4 regions of the Streptomyces sp. NPDC004647 genome follow, and region 3 is predicted to be linked to each of the others. Evidence: riboswitches for the same ligand, from Rfam matches in the RefSeq annotation. Region 3 holds a riboswitch; each other region holds the start of a gene.
What was found. A riboswitch is a leader RNA that binds a small molecule or an ion and turns the genes downstream of it on or off. The one in region 3 is predicted to bind cobalamin.

Region 1: another riboswitch for cobalamin. It lies ahead of ABZW18_RS24120 (ribonucleoside-diphosphate reductase subunit alpha); the one in region 3 lies ahead of metE (5-methyltetrahydropteroyltriglutamate--homocysteine S-methyltransferase).
Region 2: another riboswitch for cobalamin. It lies ahead of ABZW18_RS01100 (cobalamin biosynthesis protein); the one in region 3 lies ahead of metE (5-methyltetrahydropteroyltriglutamate--homocysteine S-methyltransferase).
Region 4: another riboswitch for cobalamin. It lies ahead of ABZW18_RS22130 (CbtB-domain containing protein); the one in region 3 lies ahead of metE (5-methyltetrahydropteroyltriglutamate--homocysteine S-methyltransferase).

Annotation. Positions count from the first base shown of each region.
Region 1 is NZ_JBEXKU010000059.1:18,661-24,020, reverse strand. Features, by position in the region: gene ABZW18_RS24130 (carbon starvation CstA family protein) at 1-521, shown strand, start outside; gene ABZW18_RS24125 (YbdD/YjiX family protein) at 518-745, shown strand; cobalamin riboswitch at 1,070-1,207, shown strand; gene ABZW18_RS24120 (ribonucleoside-diphosphate reductase subunit alpha) at 1,396-3,816, shown strand; gene ABZW18_RS24115 (ribonucleotide-diphosphate reductase subunit beta) at 3,846-4,865, shown strand; gene ABZW18_RS24110 (transglycosylase domain-containing protein) at 4,986-5,360, shown strand, end outside.
Region 2 is NZ_JBEXKU010000002.1:46,019-51,378, reverse strand. Features, by position in the region: gene ABZW18_RS01105 (cobyric acid synthase) at 1-938, opposite strand, end outside; gene ABZW18_RS01100 (cobalamin biosynthesis protein) at 935-1,966, opposite strand; cobalamin riboswitch at 2,205-2,336, opposite strand; gene ABZW18_RS01095 (hypothetical protein) at 2,611-2,862, opposite strand; gene ABZW18_RS01090 (inorganic phosphate transporter) at 2,898-4,181, opposite strand; gene ABZW18_RS01085 (lysozyme) at 4,353-5,096, opposite strand; gene ABZW18_RS01080 (class II aldolase/adducin family protein) at 5,325-5,360, shown strand, end outside.
Region 3 is NZ_JBEXKU010000026.1:70,942-76,301, reverse strand. Features, by position in the region: gene eat (ethanolamine permease) at 1-738, shown strand, start outside; gene ABZW18_RS14290 (gamma-glutamyl-gamma-aminobutyrate hydrolase family protein) at 753-1,460, shown strand; gene ABZW18_RS14285 (HhH-GPD-type base excision DNA repair protein) at 1,598-2,176, opposite strand; gene ABZW18_RS14280 (helical backbone metal receptor) at 2,522-3,241, opposite strand; cobalamin riboswitch at 3,394-3,546, shown strand; gene metE (5-methyltetrahydropteroyltriglutamate--homocysteine S-methyltransferase) at 3,681-5,360, shown strand, end outside.
Region 4 is NZ_JBEXKU010000050.1:47,377-52,736, reverse strand. Features, by position in the region: gene ABZW18_RS22140 (ABC transporter ATP-binding protein) at 1-978, shown strand, start outside; gene ABZW18_RS22135 (CbtA family protein) at 1,151-1,939, opposite strand; gene ABZW18_RS22130 (CbtB-domain containing protein) at 1,952-2,119, opposite strand; cobalamin riboswitch at 2,205-2,360, opposite strand; gene ABZW18_RS22125 (histidine phosphatase family protein) at 2,496-3,065, shown strand; gene ABZW18_RS22120 (arpA protein) at 3,634-4,503, shown strand; gene ABZW18_RS22115 (class I SAM-dependent methyltransferase) at 4,579-5,360, shown strand, end outside.

The DNA.
Region 1 (5,360 bases), on a different contig from region 3:
TCGCGGTGTGCACCACCCTGCTCGTCAAGTCCGGGCGGCTCAAGTGGGCCTGGGTGACGGCGGTTCCGCTGGCCTGGGACGCGGCCGTCACGCTCACCGCGAGCTGGCAGAAGGTCTTCTCCGAAGACCCGCGGGTGGGCTTCTTCGCTCAGCGTGACGCGGCCCAGGCCGGGATCGATGCCGGGAAGGTGCTGCCGCCCGCGAAGAACATGGACGAGATGCACACCGTGGTCACCAACACCACGGTCGACGGCGTCCTGGCGGCGCTGTTCGCGATCCTGATCGTCGTGGTGATCGCGGACGCCACGCGGGTGTGCATCAAGGCGGTCCGCAACCCGGAGGCCACACAGCTCAAGGAGACGCCTTACGTCGAGTCGAAGCTGGTCGCCCCGGCCGGGCTCATCCCCACGCAGGAGGAGAAGGCCGAACTGGTCGCGGCCGGGGTCGGCAGCGAGGGCGGGATCCGGAAGGACGACACCCCGGACTCCGACTCCGCTCCCGTCTCCGGGGGGCCGGTGTGAGTGCCGGGACCGTAAGGGCCGGGCGCGCCCGGACCGTACGGAGGGCCGTCTCGCGGATCCGCTGGTTCTGGCGCGAGGCGTCGGGCGAGGCTGCGTACGACCGGTACGTCGCCCATGCGCGGACCTGCGACCCGGAGGCAAAGGTGCTGACCCGGCGGGACTTCGAGCGGCAGCGCACCGATGCGCGGGAGGCCGATCCGCGCGACGGCTTCCGCTGCTGCTGAGCGGCACGCGATACGCCGCACGCGGTACGGATGGAAGCGGGCCGCCGCCCCAGGACCGGGGCGGCGGCCCGCTGTCCGTTCCGCTCCCCGTGCGCACCCGCCCGCACGGGGGCCGGGCGCCGGCATCGTTCGGGCACGCGTACGGCAGTCAAGGCCGTGAAGCACCGGCCGACCGGCCCGCGCAGACATCCCGAAAGGAAATCCTGACCGTGCAAGGCGCCCGCTTCCCCGTGCTGCGGCGGCCTGCCACCTGTACCACAAGTGTTCCCCTGCAAACCGCACCCCCGAAGTCACGACACTACATGTGGTGTTGCACGCGGTCGGCAACACAAGATGTATGCTCGTGCTCGCTGTCCACGCAGGGGAATCCGGTGCGAATCCGGAACTGTCCCGCAACGGTATGAAGTGCGCATGTTCGCGTGCTTCCTAGTCCGATGACCTGCCGGCAGCCTGCCCTGCTCGACCGAGCCGGGCGACCAATCGTCCGGGCCTCGCGGGTTGGGCCGGTGGACGCTGCGCGGTGTGCTTGCCCTGCCCTGGGTGCGGTACGCCCGCATGCGCCCGTCGAGCACCCCTCGCGGCCCCAGCCGAGCGAGGGAGAGCACCACGTGACCATCGCGCCCGCACCGCTTGCGGCAGACACGGAGCCTGTGTCACCCGAATCCGCCACGGATTCCGCCGCGGTCGTGGACAGCACCGTCACCGACGGCCCCGGCACCGCGCTGCTGCGTACCCTGACCGACCTCACCGCCGATCTGCCCGCGACCGACGCGGGCAGGGTCGCCGCAGCCGCGCTCCGCGGCCGCCACGCGGGTTCCGACGAGGCCGAGTTGCGGGAACTGGCGACCGAGGCCGCCGCCGGTCTGATCTCGGAGGACCCCGAGTACTCCCGGCTCGCGGCGCGGCTGCTCACCCGCGCCATCGCCGACGAGGCGGCCGGTCAGGGCGCGGACTGCTTCACCGCCTCGGTCGAGGTCGGCCACCGCGAAGGTCTGATCGCCGACGGCACCGCGGAGTTCGTACGGCTGCACGCCGCCCGGCTCGACACGCTGGTCGAGGTCGCCATCGCCGACGGCGCCGACGACCGCTTCGGCTACTTCGGCCTGCGCACCCTCTACAGCCGGTACCTGCTGCGCCACCCCATCACCCGTCAGGTCATCGAGACCCCGCAGCACTTCATGCTGCGAGTGGCCTGCGGACTCGCCGAGACCTCGCTCGATCCGGCGGCGGGCCCGGACCGTGCGGTCGGCGAGGTCACCGCGCTCTACCGGCTGATGAGCCGGCTGGAATACCTCCCCAGCTCCCCCACGCTCTTCAACTCCGGCACCCGGCACCCGCAGATGTCCTCCTGCTATCTGCTGGACTCGCCGCTCGACGAGCTGGACTCGATCTACGACCGCTACCACCAGGTCGCGCGGCTGTCGAAGCACGCGGGCGGCATCGGTCTGCCGTACAGCCGCGTGCGGTCCCGCGGCTCCCTCATCCGCGGCACGAACGGGCACTCCAACGGGATCGTGCCGTTCCTGCGCACCCTCGACGCCTCGGTCGCCGCGGTCAACCAGGGCGGCCGGCGCAAGGGCGCGGCCTGTGTCTACCTGGAGACCTGGCACGCGGACCTGGAGGAGTTCCTGGAGCTGCGCGACAACACCGGTGAGGACGCGCGCCGCACCCACAACCTCAATCTCGCGCACTGGATCCCGGACGAGTTCATGCGCCGCGTGGAGGCCGACGCCGAGTGGTCGCTGTTCTCCCCGGTGGACGTGCCCGACCTCGTCGACCTGTGGGGCGAGGAGTTCGACAGCGCGTACCGCGAGGCGGAGGCCGCGGGCCTGGCGCACAAGCGGGTCCCGGCCCGCCAGCTCTACGCCCGGATGATGCGCACCCTCGCGCAGACCGGCAACGGCTGGATGACCTTCAAGGACGCCGCCAACCGGACCGCCAACCAGACGGCCGAACCCGGCAAGGTCATCCACTCCTCCAATCTCTGCACCGAGATCCTGGAGGTGACGGACGACGGCGAGACGGCCGTCTGCAACCTGGGCTCGGTCAACCTCGGCGCGCACCTCGGCCCCGACGGCGAGATGGACTGGGAGCGGCTGGACGCCACCGTCCGTACCGCCGTGACCTTCCTCGACCGTGTCGTGGACGTCAACTTCTACCCGACGCCTCAGGCATCGGCGTCGAACGGGCGGTGGCGGCCCGTCGGCCTCGGCGTCATGGGCCTCCAGGACGTCTTCTTCCAGCTGAAGCTGCCCTTCGACTCCCCCGAGGCGACCCTGCTCTCCACGCGGATCGCCGAGCGCATCATGCTGGCGGCGTACGAGGCCTCCTGCGACCTGGCCGAGCGGCACGGGCCGCACCCGGCCTGGTCCTCCACCCGTGCCTCGCGCGGAGTTCTGCACCCGGACCACTTCCCGGACGCCGTCGCGGAGCCCGTCCTGGCGGAGCGCTGGGAGGCGCTGCGCGCCCGTATCGCCTCCACCGGCATGCGCAACTCGCTGCTGCTCGCGATCGCGCCGACGGCCACCATCGCCTCGATCGCGGGTGTGTACGAGTGCATCGAGCCGCAGGTCTCCAACCTCTTCAAGCGCGAGACGCTCTCGGGTGAGTTCCTCCAGGTGAACTCCTACCTGGTGCAGGAGCTGAAGCGGCTCGGCGTGTGGGACGCCAGGACCCGGGAGGCGCTGCGTGAATCGAACGGCTCCGTGGAGGACTTCGGCTGGATTCCCGAGGACGTACGGAAGCTGTACCGCACGGCGTGGGAACTCCCGCAGCGGGCGCTGATCGACATGGCCGCGGACCGTACGCCGTACCTCGACCAGAGCCAGTCGCTGAACCTCTTCATGGCCTCGCCGACCATCGGCAAGCTCAGCTCGATGTACGCCTACGCCTGGAAGAAGGGGCTGAAGACGACCTACTACCTGCGCTCGCGGCCGGCGACCAGGATCGCCCGCGCGGCGAGCGGCTCATCGGCGACCACCGCCCCCATCCCCCTCCAGCAGACCACCGAAGCGGACGACGCCGTGGCCTGCTCCCTGGAGAACCCCGAGTCCTGCGAGGCCTGCCAGTAATGTCTTCCGCCACGATGTCCTCCGCCGGGATGTCCTCCGCCGCCCGGAACAAGAACCTTCTCGACCCGGGCTTCGAACTGACCCTGCGTCCGATGCGCTACCCGGACTTCTACGAGCGCTACCGCGACGCGATCAAGAACACCTGGACCGTGGAGGAGGTCGACCTCCACTCGGACGTGGCCGACCTCGCCAAGCTCTCCCCCGGCGAGCAGCACATGATCGGCCGTCTGGTCGCCTTCTTCGCGACCGGTGACTCGATCGTCTCCAACAACCTGGTGCTCACCCTCTACAAGCACATCAACTCCCCCGAGGCGCGGCTCTACCTCTCCCGCCAGCTCTTCGAGGAAGCCGTCCACGTCCAGTTCTACTTGACGCTGCTGGACACGTATCTCCCCGACCCGGACGACCGCGTCGCCGCGTTCGACGCGGTCGAGAACATCCCCTCCATCCGCGAGAAGGCCCAGTTCTGCTTCCGGTGGATGGACTCGGTCGAGAAGATCGACCGGCTGGAGTCGAGGGAGGACCGGCGACGCTTCCTGCTCAACCTGATCTGCTTCGCGGCCTGTATCGAGGGCCTGTTCTTCTACGGCGCCTTCGCGTACGTCTACTGGTTCCGCTCGCGGGGGCTGCTGCACGGCCTGGCGACGGGCACGAACTGGGTGTTCCGCGATGAGTCCATGCATATGGAATTCGCCTTCTCGGTGGTGGACACCGTCCGCGAGGAGGAGCCGGATCTCTTCGACGAGGAGATGGGCAAGCAGGTCACGGCGATGCTGGAGGAGGCCGTCGAGGCCGAGCTGCAGTTCGCCCGCGACCTGTGCGGCGAGGGACTGCCGGGCATGAACACCGACTCCATGCGGGCGTATCTGGAGTGCGTCGCCGACCAGCGGCTGCGCCGTCTCGGCCTGCCGGAGCGGTACGGCTCGGAGAACCCGTTCTCCTTCATGGAACTGCAGGGCGTCCAGGAGCTGACCAACTTCTTCGAGCGCCGCGTCTCCGCCTACCAGGTGGCGGTCGAGGGATCAGTCGCCTTCGACGACGACTTCTGATCCCGCGGGTACGGCAGGCCCCCGACCCTGAACCGGACCATTCGGGCAGGAAGCAACCGGAACCTCCGGTTTCCCATCTCCCTCGGCGAAGTCCTCTTCGTCGAGGGAAAGATGCGGAACATGAAGTTACGCCGCCTTGAGCCCCTGCTGCGCCGCAGTACGTCCCTGCCGCACGGCCGTAGGCGCACCCGCGCCGCCGGCCGCAAGCGCTTCGTCGACTACCCGCGCCACGGCCGGCGCGGGTGGCGGCGCTGGACGCCGTCGTGGCGGCAGTGGCTGAGCGCCTTGCTGCTCTCCGCCGCGGGGGCGGCCGGACTGTTCGCCGTGGTGTACGCGAGTGTCGACATTCCCGACGAGAATGCCGCGGCGAGCCGGGAAGGCACCGTCTACTACTGGGCGGACGGCAGCCAGATGGTGAGCGTGGGGGCCGTCAACCGGCAGAACGTCACCCTCCAGCAGGTGCCCGACTCCGTCGAACACGCCGTGATAGCGGCG
Region 2 (5,360 bases), on a different contig from region 3:
GCGGCCAGCGCGTCCACGTCCGTGAAGTTCGACATCAGGGGCACAGCGACGACGGCGATCCGCAGCACGTCCTCGCCGTGCGGCGGCGCGACGGCCGGGGCGCCGCCGGCTCCTGTTCCGAAGGACGACCGCAGCCCGTCCTCCTCGTCGATGCCGAGCCCGTGCGCGTACGGCAGTACGCCGAAGGTCCGCCGACCGGTGAGCCCGTGCAGCATCTCCAGCCCCGGCTCCAGCAGCGACACATCCCCCCGGAACTTGTTGACCAGATACCCGGCGACGAGCGACTGGTCCTCGCGGCTCAGCAGCGCCGTGGTACCGAAGAAGGAAGCGAAGACGCCCCCGCGGTCGATATCGCCCACCACGACCACCGGCAGCCGCGCAGCCCGCGCCAGGCCCATGTTCACGATGTCCGTCCGCCGCAGATTGATCTCCGCCGGGCTTCCGGCCCCCTCACAGATCACCGCGTCATACGTGCCCCGCAACTCCTCCAGGCACGCCACCACGGTCCCGAGCAGCTCCTCCTGGCGGCTCGCGTACGGCTCCGCCCGCCCGGCCGCCGCGGCCGACGGCGCCTTCCCCGGGGCCACGACTTCCCCGAAGTACCCGCGAGCGCTCATCTCACCGACCGGCTTGCCCAGCAGCACGACCTGACTGCTGCGGTCGCCGCCCGGCTTGAGCAGCACGGGATTCATCAGCGCCGTCGGCTCGATCCGCGCGGCCGCCGCCTGCATGGCCTGCGCCCGGCCGATCTCCGCGCCCTCGCGCGTCACAAACGAATTCAGCGACATGTTCTGGGCCTTGAACGGTGCGACGGAGATGCCCTTGCGGGCGAGCCACCGGCAGATGCCCGCAGTGACCACACTCTTCCCCGCGTCCGAGGTGGTGCCGGCGACCAACAGCCCGCCACCGGGGCGGCTTCCGCCTCTCGTGCCACTCATCGCTTCCCCTTCCCTGCGCCCGGAACGAGCCGGGCACCCGGGTCCCGTACGGCAGCGGCGCCGCCCCACGCCGTACGCCGCGCCCGCCGCGCGCTCAGTGCGCCGCACAGCAGGCGTCCGGCCAGGCAGACGCCCAGTGCGGCCGCGCCGACGCGCTGCGACAGCCGCACCGCACGGTCGATGTCCGCTGAGGCCACCGGCCGGTTCTCCGCGCCGAGTACGGGCCGGTGTTCGGTCCGGCCCGCGTACGCGAGGGTGCCGCCGAGCCGGACTCCGAGCGCGCCGGCGAATGCCGATTCGACCGGTCCGGCGTTCGGGCTGGGGTGCTTGCGCGCGTCGCGGCGCAGTACACGCCAGGAGCCGCGCGGATCCGGCCCGGCCAGCACCGTGAGGGCGGCGGTGAGCCGTGAGCCGGGGAAGCCCAGTACGTCGTCGAGCCGGGCCGCGGCCCAGCCGAAGCGCAGGTGGCGCGGCGACCGGTGACCGACCATCGCGTCGAGGGTGTTGACCGCGCGGAAGCCGACCAGGCCCGGCACGCCCGCGACGCCGCCCCAGACCAGCGCACCCACCACCGCGTCCGAGGTGTTCTCGGCGACGGACTCCACGACGGCGCGCGCGATCTGCTGCTCGTCCAGGGCGTACGGGTCCCGGCCGCACAGGTGCGGCAGCCGCTCCCGGGCCACCTCGACGTCCCCGGCGGACAGCGCACTTCCCACGGCGCGCGCCTCACGGCCCAGCGACGCGCCCCCCAGTACGGCCCACGTGGCGGCGGCGGTCAGCGATACGACGGCGGCGGGGGAGTGGCGTACGGCGCGGGTCAGTCCGGCCGCCACGGCCACCGCGCCGCCCACGCACAGCGCGGTGTGCAGCGCGCCGGATCCGCGGTGGTCGCGCCACAGCCGGCGCTCCACGGCCGCCGCGGCCCGTCCGAAGGCGGCCACGGGGTGCCCGCGCCGCGGATCGCCCGCGACGAGGTCGCCGGCGAAGCCGAGGGCGGCACCGCACGCGAAGGCGTGATCGGTACGCATCGGATCAGATCGCCGTCACGCCTCGGCGGGGTGGCACGGGTGCATGGTCCACCCTGCGCACCGTCCGCCCGGACCCGGGGGCAGCCCCATCACCCGTACGGATGGCGGAGGAGCATCGTGGGCCGGAGGGGGCTCCTGAAACATGCCCTGGGGACGGATGGGGTGTACGGCGGCGGCCGGGCATGGCGACATGTCCTCACTCAGGGTCCGCGCCCTGGTTCGACGTAGCCGGCGGTGAGAGTCTCCTGGCTCCCGGATCGGCGCATCCCCCGGCCTTCCAACCCGTCTGTACGGGCCGTGACTTCTCGGGTGGGGGAGCGCTCCCCGGTGACAGTGGCGGGACCGCGCCGGATTCGCACCGGCTTCCTCTCCTGCCGCCGTTTGGCTCCGGCAGTCCACCACGCCCCGGGGAGCCCGTCAACTTGCCTTTGACCTGCGACGGGAGAGTGTGCGAAGGCCCACACACGGGCCGGATCGCCGCGTCGAGTCGGCTCCGAGCCGGAAAGTGCTGATCGAAGAATCGAAAAGTCGGCTCGGTCAGTGACCGACGCCGGGCCGTCCGGGCGGCCGGTGGTCCAACAGCACCGCGGGGCCGGAGCGCCGTTCGGCACTCCGGCCCCGTGGTGCGGTGGGACGTCCCGCGGTCAGGCGACGATCAGATGGATCCCGTAGGCGACGGCGGCAACGCACAGCCCGAAGCAGGCGTACGCCCCGGTGCGCGCGAGCGATGTGGCGCCGGCGGTCGCGGCCACGGCCGCCGTGCCGTCCGGCTGCGGCAGGCCCTGCTGCTTGCGGGAGATGCCGACGATCCCAAGGGTGAACAGGCCCACGATCCCGACGGTCACCACGAGGCTGACGCCGAAGACCTGGCCGAGTGCTGCCCAGTCGATGTCCATGGCGGTTGCTTTCCTTATCCGGACTCAGGCCTGGGCTAGGCCGTGGCCTTGACGGTGGCGGGCTGGTGCGGGTCGGCCGTGTCGCCGGCGAGGGCAGCGGGCTCGGCCTCGGCGGTGGAAGCGGGCGCGGAGCCGGCGGAGTGCGCGGCGCCGCGGGACTGCGGCGGGGCGACGGTCCGAAGGCCGGCCGTGATGACGCCGACCGGCTCCGCGGTCCCGTCCTCATTGACGTTGGTGTGGTCCACCGCATTGCGGCGGGCGAACCACCAGATCGTGCCGCACGCGGCGAGCGCGAGGACCGCGACGGCGGCGACGCCCCAATTGCCCAGGCCCGCCAGCAGTGCGGCGGCCGCCGCGACAAGACCGGCGGCAGGCAAGGTGAGCCCCCACGCGGCGACCATGCGGCCGGCCGTGGACCAGCGGACCAACCCGCCCTTGCGGCCCAGGCCGGAGCCCATGACCGAGCCGGAGCAGACCTGGGTGGTGGAGAGCGCGAAGCCGAGGTGCGAGGAGGCGAGGATGACGGTCGCGGCGCCGGTCTGGGCGGCGAAGCCCTGCGGCGGCTGGATGTCGGTGAGGCCCCTGCCCATGGTGCGGATGATCCGCCAGCCGCCCAGGTACGTACCGAGCGCGATGGCCACGGCGGCCGAGACGATCACCCACGTCGGAGGGTCGGCCTGTGGGGCGACCACGCCGCCGGAGATGAGAGCCAGGGTGATCACACCCATGGTCTTCTGCGCGTCGTTGGTGCCGTGGGCCAGCGAGACCAGTGCAGCCGAGGCGATCTGCCCGGCGCGGTAGCCCTTGGCGGTGTCCTTCTCGTCCCGGTTCCGGGCGATCCGGTAGGTGAGCCGGGTCGCGGCCATGGCGGCGAGCCCGGCGACGAGAGGCGCGGCCACTGCCGGGATCAGGACCTTCATGACGACCGCGTCGGCGTTGACGGCGCCGATGCCGACAGACGCGACGGTCGCGCCGATGAGGCCGCCGAAGAGCGCGTGCGAGGAGCTGGAGGGGAGGCCCGCCAGCCAGGTCAGAAGGTTCCAGATGATTGCGCCGACAAGGCCCGCGAAGATCACTTCGGGCCGGATACCGGAACTCTCGTCGATGATGCCGCCGGAGATGGTCCTGGCCACCTCAATGGAGAGGAACGCGCCGATCAGGTTCAGGCCCGCCGACATCGCCACCGCGGTCTTGGGCCGGAGCGCCCCGGTGGAGATGGTGGTGGCCATGGCGTTGGCGGTGTCGTGGAAGCCGTTCGTAAAGTCGAACACCAAGGCCGTGATGATCACGATCCCGATGAGAAGCGTGATGTGTTCCATTCACCCAGGCAATCAGCTCGATGGTCAGTGCACGGCGAACGTAGGGATATTGAGTGAACGGAAGGTGAACTCAAGGGGGCTTTGCGGTGCCGCTGTTCGGCGGTGCTGAGCGGCGGCACCGCGGGGCTCGACCTCCGGGTGTCCCGCGGCCTGGATGCAGGCCGCGGGGATTCAGCCGCGGGCAAACCGTTTGAGCTGCTTCAACGACCCGTTCCAGGTGTCCTGGTCGCCCGGCAGTGAGCCCGAGTTGCTCCGCTGCCAGAAGGACCAGTACGACCAGCCCGCCGGCAGACTCCCCGGCGACGAGCCCCAGCGCGCCAGCCACAGCGCGTGATTGTGGCCGAAGGCCTTGCTCCGCCCGGTGCAGTCGTTCCACCAACGGGCTGTCGTGTAGATCACCGGCCGTCGGCCGGTCTTCCGCTTCACCTCGTTGCTGAACGACCTGATCCAGCTGACCATCCTCGTCCTGCTCAGGCCGTAGCACCTCGAGCCGTACGGATTGTTCTCCAGGTCCACCGCGGGCGGCAGCGTCCGGCCGTCCCGGCTCCAGTTGCCGCCGTGCTTCACGAAGTACCTGGCCTGGGTCTTGCCCGAGGACCTGTGCGGCAGGGCGAAGTGGTACGCCCCGTGCAGCAGCCCGGCCTTGAACGAACCGGTGTACTGCTGCGCGAAGTAGGGGTTGCGGTAGGTGGTGGACTCGGTGGCCTTCACGTAGACGAACTTCGCGCCTTTGCTCTTCGCCTTCGACCAGTCGACATTCCCCTGGTGGGAGGACACGTCGTGGCCGCGCGGCTTCGTGGCGGCGGAGGCCGGGATCTCGGCGAGGGCTGCCCCGCCGAGGGTGAGTGTGGCGACGGCGACTGCCAGCAGCCGCCGTCGGCGTCGTAGTCGTAGAGGTGTTCGGTCACGAGCCATGATGTCCCCCGGTGGCGACGGGCATGACAAATCGCCCTGAGACTACTCGAAGAACCATCAAAAACATGTGATATTCGGCAATAGCGATCAGCGTGTCACTAACCCGGGCATAAGGGTCAAATGGTGGATGCCTCCGCCCCGCGGTTCCCGTGGTGCGGAAGTTCGCCACCGGCACGCCAGGGCTGCCAGGATCGGTCCGGAGGTGAGGGCATGGAGGAGCGAGCCCCCGTGGAGCCCGTAGAGCCCGTGGAACCGTCGCAACCC
Region 3 (5,360 bases):
CTGGCGGCCGAGGAGACCAAGGACCCCGCGCGCTCGCTGCCGAAGGCCATGGCGATCTCCATGGGCATCCTGCTGGTGCTCGCCCTGGTCACCTTCCTCGCGGCGACCGGCGCGCGCGGCTCGGCGGCGGTGCAGGAGGCGGGCAACCCGCTGGTGGAGGCGCTCCAGGGCGGCGGCGAGCCGACCCCGCTCAGCCGGTTCGTCAACTACGCGGGGCTGGCCGGTCTGGTCGCCTCCTTCTTCTCGCTGATCTACGCCGGGTCGCGCCAGCTGTTCGCCCTCTCCCGGGCCGGCTACCTGCCGCGCTTCCTGTCGCTGACCAGCCGCCGCAAGGCCCCGTACCTCGGCCTGCTGGTGCCGGGCGCGATCGGCTTCTCGCTGGCCGCGGCGACCGGCGACGGCGCCCGGATGCTCAATGTCGCCGTCTTCGGAGCGACCATCTCCTACGCTCTGATGGCGCTGTCGCACATCGTGCTGCGGCGCCGCGAGCCCGAACTGCCGCGGCCGTACCGGACTCCCGGCGGAATCGTCACTTCCTCAGTAGCGTTCGCATTGGCGTGCTCCGCGCTGGTGGCCACCTTCCTGGTGGACAAGGACGCGGCGTTCATCGCCCTGGGTGTATATGTGGTCGCCCTCGGCTACTTCGCCTTCTACTCCCGGCACCGTCTCGTCGCCGCCGCTCCGGAGGAGGAGTTCGCGGCACTGGCCGCCGCCGAGGCCGAACTGACACGCGACTGACCGGAGGAAAGCTCGTGCCCAAGCCGCTCATCGGCATCAGTACGTACCTGGAGTCCTCGGTGCGCTGGGGCGTCTGGCACCAGTCCGCGGCGCTGCTGCCCGCCGGGTACCACCGGCTCGTACAGCGCGCCGGCGGGCTGGCGGCCATGCTGCCGCCGGACGCGCCGGAGACGGCCGCGGCGGCGGTGGAACGGCTGGACGGTGTGGTCATCGCGGGTGGTCCGGACATCGAGCCGGTACGGTACGGGGCCGCGCCCCACCCGCGGACGGGCCCGGCCGGGCCGGAACGGGACGCCTGGGAACTCGCCCTGATCGAGGCGGCGCTGGCGGCGGGCAAGCCGCTGCTCGGCATCTGCCGGGGGATGCAGCTGCTCAACGTCGCGCTGGGCGGAACGCTGGTGCAGCATCTGCCCGAGTCGGTCGGGCACGACGGCCACTGCGGCGCGCCCGGGGTCTTCACGCCGCACGAGGTGAAGCCGGTGCCGGGGACGCTGCTGGACAAGGTGCTGCCGGAGGCCGTGGCCGTACCGAGCTACCACCACCAGGCGGTGGACCGGCTCGGCCGCGGTCTGCTGGCGTGCGCCCACGCGGAGGACGGCACGCTGGAAGCGGTGGAACTGGCGGACGGTGACGGCTTCGTCCTGGCCGTGCAGTGGCACCCGGAGGCGGGTGAGGACCTCCGGGTGATGCAGGCACTGGTCTCGGCCGCGCGGTCCCTCTAGGTCTCTGTGTCCAGTAGGTCGTCTGTCCGGGCGTCAGGGCAGGTCGACCGTCGGGCGTCAGGGCCTCGGCGAATTCGAGGGCCTCAGGTCTGCACAGCGCGTCCGTTACGAGCACCGCCCGGGTAGCGCGGCGGGGCTCATGCCTTCTTGGCGGCCCGTTTGACCTCTTGCTTGTGGGCGCGGACCTTGTCCAGCGACTCGGGCCCGGTGATATCGGCCACCGAGCGGTACGAACCCTCCTCGCCGTAGGAGCCCGCCGCCTCACGCCACCCCTCGGGCGTCACTCCCAACTGCTTGCCCAGCAGCGCCAGGAAGATCTGGGACTTCTGCTTGCCGTAACCGGGCAGCGCGTTCAGCCGGTCGAGGAGTTCCTTGCCGGAGCCGACATCCCGCCACACCGCGGCCGGGTCGCCGTCGTAGTGATCGACCAGGTACTGGCACAGCTGCTGCACCCGCTTGGCCATGGACCCGGGGTAGCGGTGCACGGCGGGCTTGGCCGACAGCAGCGCGGCGAAGTCGTCCGGATCGTAGGCGGCGATCTCGTGCGCGTCCAGATCGTCGGAACCCAGCCGCTGCGCGATCGTGTACGGGCCGGTGAAGGCCCACTCCATGGGAACCTGCTGATCGAGAAGCATGCCGGTCAGGGCGGCCAGCGGGCTGCGGCCGAGCAATGCGTCGGCCTCCGGCTGCTGTGACAGCCGAATGGTGATGTCCATGGCTGGTCAGGGGTGTGGCATCCGTCAGCCGGAGCCGCTCCCCCATCCCCCTTTCCGTTCCGAACGTGCGGTTGCGTCCCTGGTCGGGCGAACCGGGCTTCGATCCTGCGGGCCCGGCCTCGCGACGGTCCCGCCAGATCCAGGATGGGCCATCCGGCACCGGGTGACCAACGGATCCGCCCGCGTCACTCTGCCGTCCTGCTGTCCCGCTGTTCCGCTGCCCCACCGTCCCGCCGTCCCGCCGTCCCGCCGTCCTGCCGTCCCGCTGTCCTGCTGTCCTGCTGTCCTGCTGTCCTGCTGTCCTGCGCCGGCAGCCCGCCGGCCGTACCCCACGTGCGCGGCCGCTCAGCCGCGAGCTGCCCGCAGCGCCGCGCCGAGCACCGCGGGCGCTTCGGCCAACGACGGTCCGTACCAGGTCAGATGGCGGCCGCTGACCAGCGCCGACGGCAGCTCGGGGAACGCCTCCGGACCGTCGTCCACGGTGAAGCGGTAGGGCTCGTCGGGGAGAACGGCGAGATCGGCCCCCGCCGCGGACAGCTCCTCGAGCGGAATGCGCGGGTAGCGGTCGGCGTGCCCGGCGTACGCATTCTCGACGCCGAGCCGGGCCAGCAAATCGCCCGCGAAGGTGTCCCGGCCGAGCACCATCCACGGCCGCCTCCAGACCGGCACGATCGCGGTCCGGCGTTCGGACGGAGCCCGTACGTCCCGCCAGGCGGCCTCCGCCTCCGCCAGCCAGCCGGGCCGGGCCAGCCCGCAGCCGTCGACCAGGACCCGCTCCAGCTCCGCGAACGCCTGCTCCAGGGTGCGGACTTCGGTGACCAGGACATCCAGCCCCGCGTCCCGCAGCGCGGCCAGATCGCCTTCCCGGTTCTCCTCCTCGTTGGCGATCACCAGGTCCGGAGCGAGGGCGACGATCGCGGGCACGTCCGGGTTCTTGGTGCCCCGGACCCGTACGACGTCGAGATCCGACGGATGGCTGCACCAGTCGGTCGCGGCGACCAGCAGCCCGGGCGCGGTGACGGCCACGGCCTCGGTGAGCGAGGGGACGAGCGAGACGACGCGCATACCGGCGACCCTACGGCGCCGGACCGGCCGGCACCCGTACGCATCCCGGCCGGCATCCCGTTCGTATTCCGAGCGGCTGATCCCGGGTCCGTGGTGCGGCGGTACGCTGGCCGTGCAGCTGGTTCGCCCCGCCCGCCAGGCGGGAGCGTCGCAAGAGGGAACCCGGTGAAAATCCGGGACTGCCCCGCAGCGGTGAGTGGGAACGACCGCCGTCATCAGCACTGGACGCCAGACGTCCGGGAAGCGACGGCCAGTAGGTGCCGTACCTCGTCATGGGGAAGGCGCGCCCGCGAGTCCGAAGACCTGCCACTGCCCGCGCCCCGGCCATGGGGTGCGGCGAACCGGGACCTCGAGGGCGGGTCGGCGGTGGCAGGGCGTCATGGGCCTGTCCCCCATCCGCCTTCCCGAGGTCGCTCAAGAACTCGCGAAGGAGAGTTCCGTGACCGATGCGAACACCGCACGCGTGCGGGCCACCCTGCACGGCTACCCGCGGCAGGGGCCCGACCGGGAACTGAAGAAGGCCGTCGAGGGCTACTGGTCCGGGCGGGCCACCGAGGACGAACTGCTGTGCACGGCAGCCGCGTTGCGCGCCGCCGCCCGGCAGGAGCTCCGGGACGCGGGCATCGACGAGATCCCCACCGGCGACTTCTCCCTCTACGACCATGTGCTGGACACCGCCTGGGCCGTCGGAGCCGTTCCGGCCCGGCACCGGGCCGCCGGGCTCGGCGAGCTGGACACGTACTTCGCCATGGCCCGCGGCACCTCGGAGGTGCCGCCGCTGGAGATGACCAAGTGGTTCGACACCAACTACCACTATCTCGTCCCCGAGTTGAGCCAGGACACCGTCTTCACCGCCGACTCGCGCAAGCAGACCGGCGAGTTCATCGAGGCCAGGGAGGAAGGGCACACCGCCCGGCCGGTGCTGCTCGGCCCGGTCAGCTTCCTGATGCTGTCCAAGCCGGGCCCGGACGCGGACGCCGGATTCGAGCCGCTGACCCTGCTGGACCGGCTGCTTCCGGTGTACGCGTCGCTGCTGGCGGATCTGGCCGAGGCAGGCGCCGGGTGGGTGCAGCTGGACGAGCCCGTACTCGTACAGGACCAGCCGGGCTCGGTACTCGGCGCCACCGCGCGCGCCTACCGCGACCTGTGCGCCGTACCCGGGCGGCCCAAGCTGCTCGTCGCCTCGTACTTCGACGCGCTCGGCGAGGCGCTGCCGGTGCTCGTCGGCTCGCCTGTCGAGGGCCTGGCCCTGGACTTCACCGGACCGGCCGCGGCGAATCTCGCCGCGCTCGCAGCCAACGGCGGACTGCCCGGCCGCCGCCTCGTCGCCGGTGTCGTCGACGGCCGCAATATCTGGGCCACCGACCTGGAGAAGGCACTGGGCACGCTCGCCACCCTCCTGGGTCTTGCCGAGCGGGTCGACCCCGCGCCCTCGTGCTCGCTGCTGCACGTACCGCTGGACGCCGCCGCCGAGCGCCACCTCGACCCTCAGGTGACCCGCTGGCTGTCCTTCGCCCGGCAGAAGACGGCCGAGATCTCGGTGCTCGCCCGCGCCCTGGACGAGGGCCGGGAGGCCGTCGCCCCGCAGTTCGCCGCGGCCCGCGCCGCGCTCGCCTCCCGCGAGGGCTCCGCCCTCACCAAGGACCCCGCCGTACGGGCCAGGAGCGCCGCCGTCACGGACGCCGACACCCGGCGCCCGCAGCCGTACGAGCGGCGGACGGCCGCCCAGCGCGCCCGGCTCGCCCTGCCGCCGCTTCCCACGACCACCATCGGCTCCTTCCCGCAGACCGCCGAACTGCGCGCCGCCCGGGCAGGGCTGCGCTCCGGGCGGCTCAGCGAGGACGGCTACCGGGAGCGGATCGCCCAGGAGATCCGGGATGTGATCGGCTTCCAGGAGAAGGCCGGCCTGGACGTACTGGTGCACGGCGAACCCGAACGCAACGACATGGTGCAGTACTTCGCCGAGCAGTTGGACGGCTTCCTGGCCACCCGGCACGGCTGGGTCCAGTCCTACGGCACCCGCTACGTCCGGCCCCCGGTCCTCGCCGGGGACGTGTCCCGGCCCGCGCCCATGACGGTGGACTGGATCCGCTACGCCCAGTCCCTGACGGAGCGTCCG
Region 4 (5,360 bases), on a different contig from region 3:
TTCGTCACCTTGCTCGGCCCCAGCGGCTCGGGCAAGACCACGACCATGATGATGGTCGCGGGATTCGAGGACCTCACCTCCGGCATGGTGCTGATCAACGGCCAACCCGTCGACAGACTCCCTCCGAAGGATCGCAACCTCGGTGTGGTGTTCCAGAGTTACGCCCTCTTCCCGCATATGAGCGCCCGGGAGAACGTCGAATTCGCCCTGCGGATGCGCAAGGTCCGGCCGGCCGAGCGACGTCAGCGGGCCGAGGAGGCGCTCGACCGTGTCGGTCTGGCGAAAATGGGCGACCGCCGCCCGCGCCAGCTCTCCGGAGGACAGCAACAGCGTGTCGCGCTCGCCCGCGCCCTGGTCTTCAATCCGTCGGCACTCCTCCTGGACGAGCCGATGGCGGCGCTGGACAAACGGCTGCGCGAGCAGATGCAGGAGGAGATCAAGACCATCCAGCGGTCACTGGGGATCTCCGTCCTGTTCGTCACCCATGATCAGGACGAAGCCATGTCCATGTCGGACAGGATCGTCGTGATGCGGGACGGGAAGATCGTCCAGCAGGGCGCTCCCGAGGACGTGTACGCGCATCCTGTGACCGACTGGGTGGCCAACTTCCTCGGCGACACCAATCTGCTTCCGTGCACTGTCATGGAACGCTCGGACGACGTGGCCGTCGTCGACCTCGGCGAACTGGGCGTGGGCCGGGTCAGGGATCGCGGAGCCGTAGGCGAACGGTACGCGGTGTCCATCCGTCCGGAGCACATGGCGTTCATCCCGGCGGTACGCGCGGAGAACAGCGCGAGCGGCCGGGTGGTGTCCTCCACCAACCTCGGCGCCACCCTCCGTCACCGCCTGCGTGCCGGAGGGCAGGACCTGATGGTCCGCGAACTCTCGGCGGGTCCGCGGGCCCCGCGCGACCTCGACGCAGACGTGTGCGTCGGGTGGGAACAGGACGAGGCCCAACTGCTCGTACTCGACTCCTGAGGGGACGCGCTCGGTCGCGGCCATGAACGAGGCGCGCCGGAGAGGCGCGCCGGGAGAGGCGGGCGGGAACCAGGATCGCCACCGGCCGAGTGACCTGGTGTGGAAGGCGGGCATAACGGCGAGGACCCGCCGGGTGCTCCCGGCGGGTCCTCGGTCGTGTCTGTCAGTCGCCTCAGCCGACGGGTGCGGCGGACGGCGGAATGACGCCTTCGCGTGACGGGCTCGGGTTGAGCACGCGTTGGGCGAGCCTGCCGAAGACAACGCCGAACGCCGTCCACAGCAGGGCCTGGATGGCCAGCGATGAGAGGCGGAAGCCCCACAGCAGGTCGGCCGGGAAGTCGGACTTGACCTCGTCGACCGCCGGCAGGAACACGAATGCGGCACCGACGGTCAGCGCGAAGACCGCGCCTGCGGCCAGAGACGCGTCCCAGGCGCCGAGCCGAGCGGCCAGGCGCCGGCCCAGCCAGATGCTGCCCAGCCCCAGCAGCATGCTGAGGACGATCATCAGTACGTACAGGATCGTCCGCTGGTCGACGGTGCCGGGATCACCGACGGCCGGCGGGTTGGCGGGGTACTTCAGGAACGGCACCAGGGAAACGGTGACGAAGGCCGCACCGGCGACCAGGGCAGCCGTGGCCCGAGGGCTGAAGCGGCCCACGCGGCCCAGCGCGAAGCAGAAGACGACGGCGGCGATACCGCCCAGGGCCACGCCGTAGACGAGGACGGCGGTGGCCAGGCCGAGAGTCGACTGCACCGGCCGGCTGACCAGTTCGACCTCGACCTCGTGCGCATGCGTGGCGGCCGCCGCCCCATGGGTGTGGTGGCCCTGTCCCTCGAGGGCGATCGCGTCCTCCACGTGCGGTTCGCCGATCAGATAGGCGAGTCCGAACGCGAGCAGCCCGGCGACGACACCTGCGATCATGCCGCGCACGAGCAGGGATCTGACGGTGATGTGGTTCATGTCTCCGCCGGATCAGTGGCAGGGAAAGCCGAGCAGGTGGCGTCCGTCGTGGACCCACTCGTGGACACCCTCGCCGGAGAACAAGGCCGTCGCGCCCTGTTCGGCACCGACGAAGTAGAGCAGAACCATCATGAGCACGCCGAAGAAGAGGGCCCAGGGCGCGATCGCCTTGAGCGGCAGAGGCGCTGTGACAGTCGTGGGCGTGGAGCTGGAAGCGGTGGTCAGAGCCACAGCGAACCTCCCTGGGGAACACGCGTCCCATTCGGTGGAGCATGCGCGACAAGGCGGGGTCTGACTCACCGGCAGCCGTACCACCCGATCCAGGGTGTTTCGGCTGCTCGGCACACAGTGGCGCGACCGTCCCGGATTCTCACCGGACTTCCGTCGCCCCGTCGCATGAACCTCCAGACCGTACCGCCCTGCGTGGGGCGCGGCCAAGCCCCCGTCGGGCGCAGCGGCGGCACTGTGACTACGATCGCTCCGCGAAATGCGCCGGATGCGCCGGAGTGCGCCGGAACGGGATGCGCCGGAGTGCGCTGGAAAGAGAGGCGGGGGGATGACCGTACGGATGACCCTGCTGGCGGCCGCAGCCGGTGCGACCCGGCGCGAGGTGCGCTTCGAGGACGACGCCCCTCTCGACGAGCGCGGCCTGCTCCGGGCGCGGCAGCAGGCCCCGTCCTTGCCCGCCGTACGGCAGACCTACGCCGCACCGTCGTTGAGATGCCGGCAGACCGCCGAGGCGATGGGGCTGACCGCGGTAACGGCTCCGGAACTCGCGGCCTGCTCGATGGGGCGGTGGCGTGGCCGGACCCTCGACGAGGTCGCCGCTCAGGAGCAGGAGGCGGTCGCGGCCTGGCTCGCCGACCCCGCTGCCGCCCCGCACGGCGGAGAATCGTTGCTCGCCCTCCGCGACCGAGTGGGGTCGTGGCTCGACTGCCGGCCGGCCGTCGAGGAGGGCCGGGTGCTGGTGGTGGCCGACCAGACCGTGATCAGGGCGGCCCTCGTACATGCGCTGGGCCTACCGCCGCAGACGTTCTGGCGACTGGACGTCGAACCGCTGGCAGCGGTGGAACTCAGCGGACGGCTCGGCCGGTGGAATCTGCGCCTGTCCCCGGCAGGGCGTTGAAACAAACCGCGGTCTCCCGGGTCGGTCAACTCAACTCGCAGTCTGTGGTGCAGGGGGCATCTGTCCCGTTCCGTACCGCACCCACCTGTCCGAGGCCTTGCTGACCGTCACCTGCCGTGCCGTGCCGTGCCGTGGTGTGCCGGGCCTGGGGCGTTGAAACGTGTCCCTGCCGTTAGCCGCGTCCGGTTCCGTGCCGAGCGCTGGATGCATTTCCCGTTCCGGGAGCAGCTCACTTCGCGCCGCTCTCAATCGTCGTACGGCCCCGGCTCGTCCGGGTGGCTAACAGTCAGATACCAGTTTTGTCTGTCTTGTTGAGGACCGTTCAGTGTCGCGTGTCACAGACAACCTCGGAGCCATGAATGGCGAGCAATGAATGTGCTAAACCCGTCTGGGGTTCGCGAGAAGGGCGGTAAGACACTGCGGGCGCAGGCTTGTTGGGGGCGGTGGCGCCCTTGACAGTGTGTGGATCATGTTGCTTACGCTGCATGGCGTCGAAGACAGGAATCACCGAATTGGCCCGGGATGTCCGGGGGCCGGGGCGGTGGGCTTGCGCGTGGAGAGGAACTTCATGAGCACATCGGCAGCTCGGATGCTTGAGCGGGTGGTGGACACGGCCCGCTATCCCCTGTCGGAGCCGGAGGGTGCGGACTGGAAGTCCGTAATTTCTCGCACCCGGCGCGCGCTGGAGACGGATGGATGCAGCGTACTGCCCAACTTCCTTCGTTCCTCCCTGAACGATGCACTACGACTCGAGTGCGCGAAGATCGCCCCTCACGCGCATTATGATGTCGAAACCGTCAATGCCTACAACATCGCCGTGGACTCCGCACTGCCGGAGGACCATCCGGGTCGGATCGCCATCGAGCGCGGCAACGCTTTCGTGGCGCGTGATCGCATCCCCGAAGATTTCATCATCCAGCAGCTCTATTCCAGCGAGCTGTTCAAGCGCTTTGTCGCCGACTGCTTCGAACTTCCCCGTCTCCATGAGCTCGCGGACCCGCTGTCCGGGCTGGTCCTCAACGTGGTCAACCCAGGAATGGAGCATCCGTGGCATTTCGACACGAATGAGTTCACGGTCAGCCTGCTCACGCAGGAGGCGCAGGCCGGTGGCGTCTTCGAGTACTGCCCGAACATCAGGTCCGCACAAGCGGAGAATTTCGATGACGTTCGGGATGTCCTGGACGGCCGCGGTGGGCGCCTGATCCGTCGCCTTACGCTGCGTCCGGGTGATCTGCAACTGTTCAAGGGTCGTTACTCGCTGCACCGAGTGAGTTCCGTGCAGGGCGAGACCGCGCGCCATTCGGCGATATTCGCCTACAGCGAGCGCCCCGGAGTCATCGGCAGCGTCGCGCGGACGAAGCAACTGTTCGGCCGCGTGCTGCCCGAGCATCTGGCGGCCGAGGGACGCGCCGTGCGGGTCGACCAACTACTGGATTAGTGAGTCCGGTCGGCGATGTGACTCCGCCGTCCGTCGGCCCATCGCCCGCTCTGCAATCCACAGAGGAGTGCACCCGTGCGTTTCGACACGACTGGAAAAGTCTCACTCGATCACATCTACACGCAACCCGACCCGCGCGCCTACTTCAGTACGCTGCGCGAGCTCGACTACTGCATCCCTCAGTTGGCCAAGCCCTATTTCGCAAAACTCATCCAGGAATACCGGGAATCGCAGCAGGTCCTGACTCCCAACGTTCTGGACATCGGCTGCTCCTACGGCATCAACGCGGCTCTGCTGAAATGCGACGCGACCATGGACGAGCTGTACGAGCGCTACGGCGGCAGCGCTGCCGAGCCGCGGACCCGCAGCGCCCTCCTGGCCCGCGACCGGGCGTTCGTGGACTCACGGCGCAGCGTCAAGCGCATCCGGTTCGTGGGCCTCGACACGTCGCAGGACGCCCTCTCGTACGGGCTCTCGGCCGGGTTCCTCGACAGCGCGGTCCACGCCGACCTCGAACAGCACGAGCCGACGGAGCGGCAGCGCGAGCAGCTCGCCGGAACGGACCTCGTCATCTCGACGGGCTGCCTCGGCTACGTCACCGACAGGACCATCTCCCGGGTCGTCGGCGCACACGGTGACCGCAAGCCGTGGATGGCGCATTTCGTCCTGCGGATGTTCCCCTTCGAGCCTGTCGAGGAGAGCCTGGCCGGGGCCGGATACGAGACCGTACAGGTGGAGGGTTTGTTCAAACAGCGGCGGTTCGCCTCTCCGGAGGAGCAGTCGCTCGTCCTGGAGACGCTGTCGTCCGTCGGAGTGGATTCGCGAGGTCTGGAATCCGACGGCTGGTTGTACGCCCA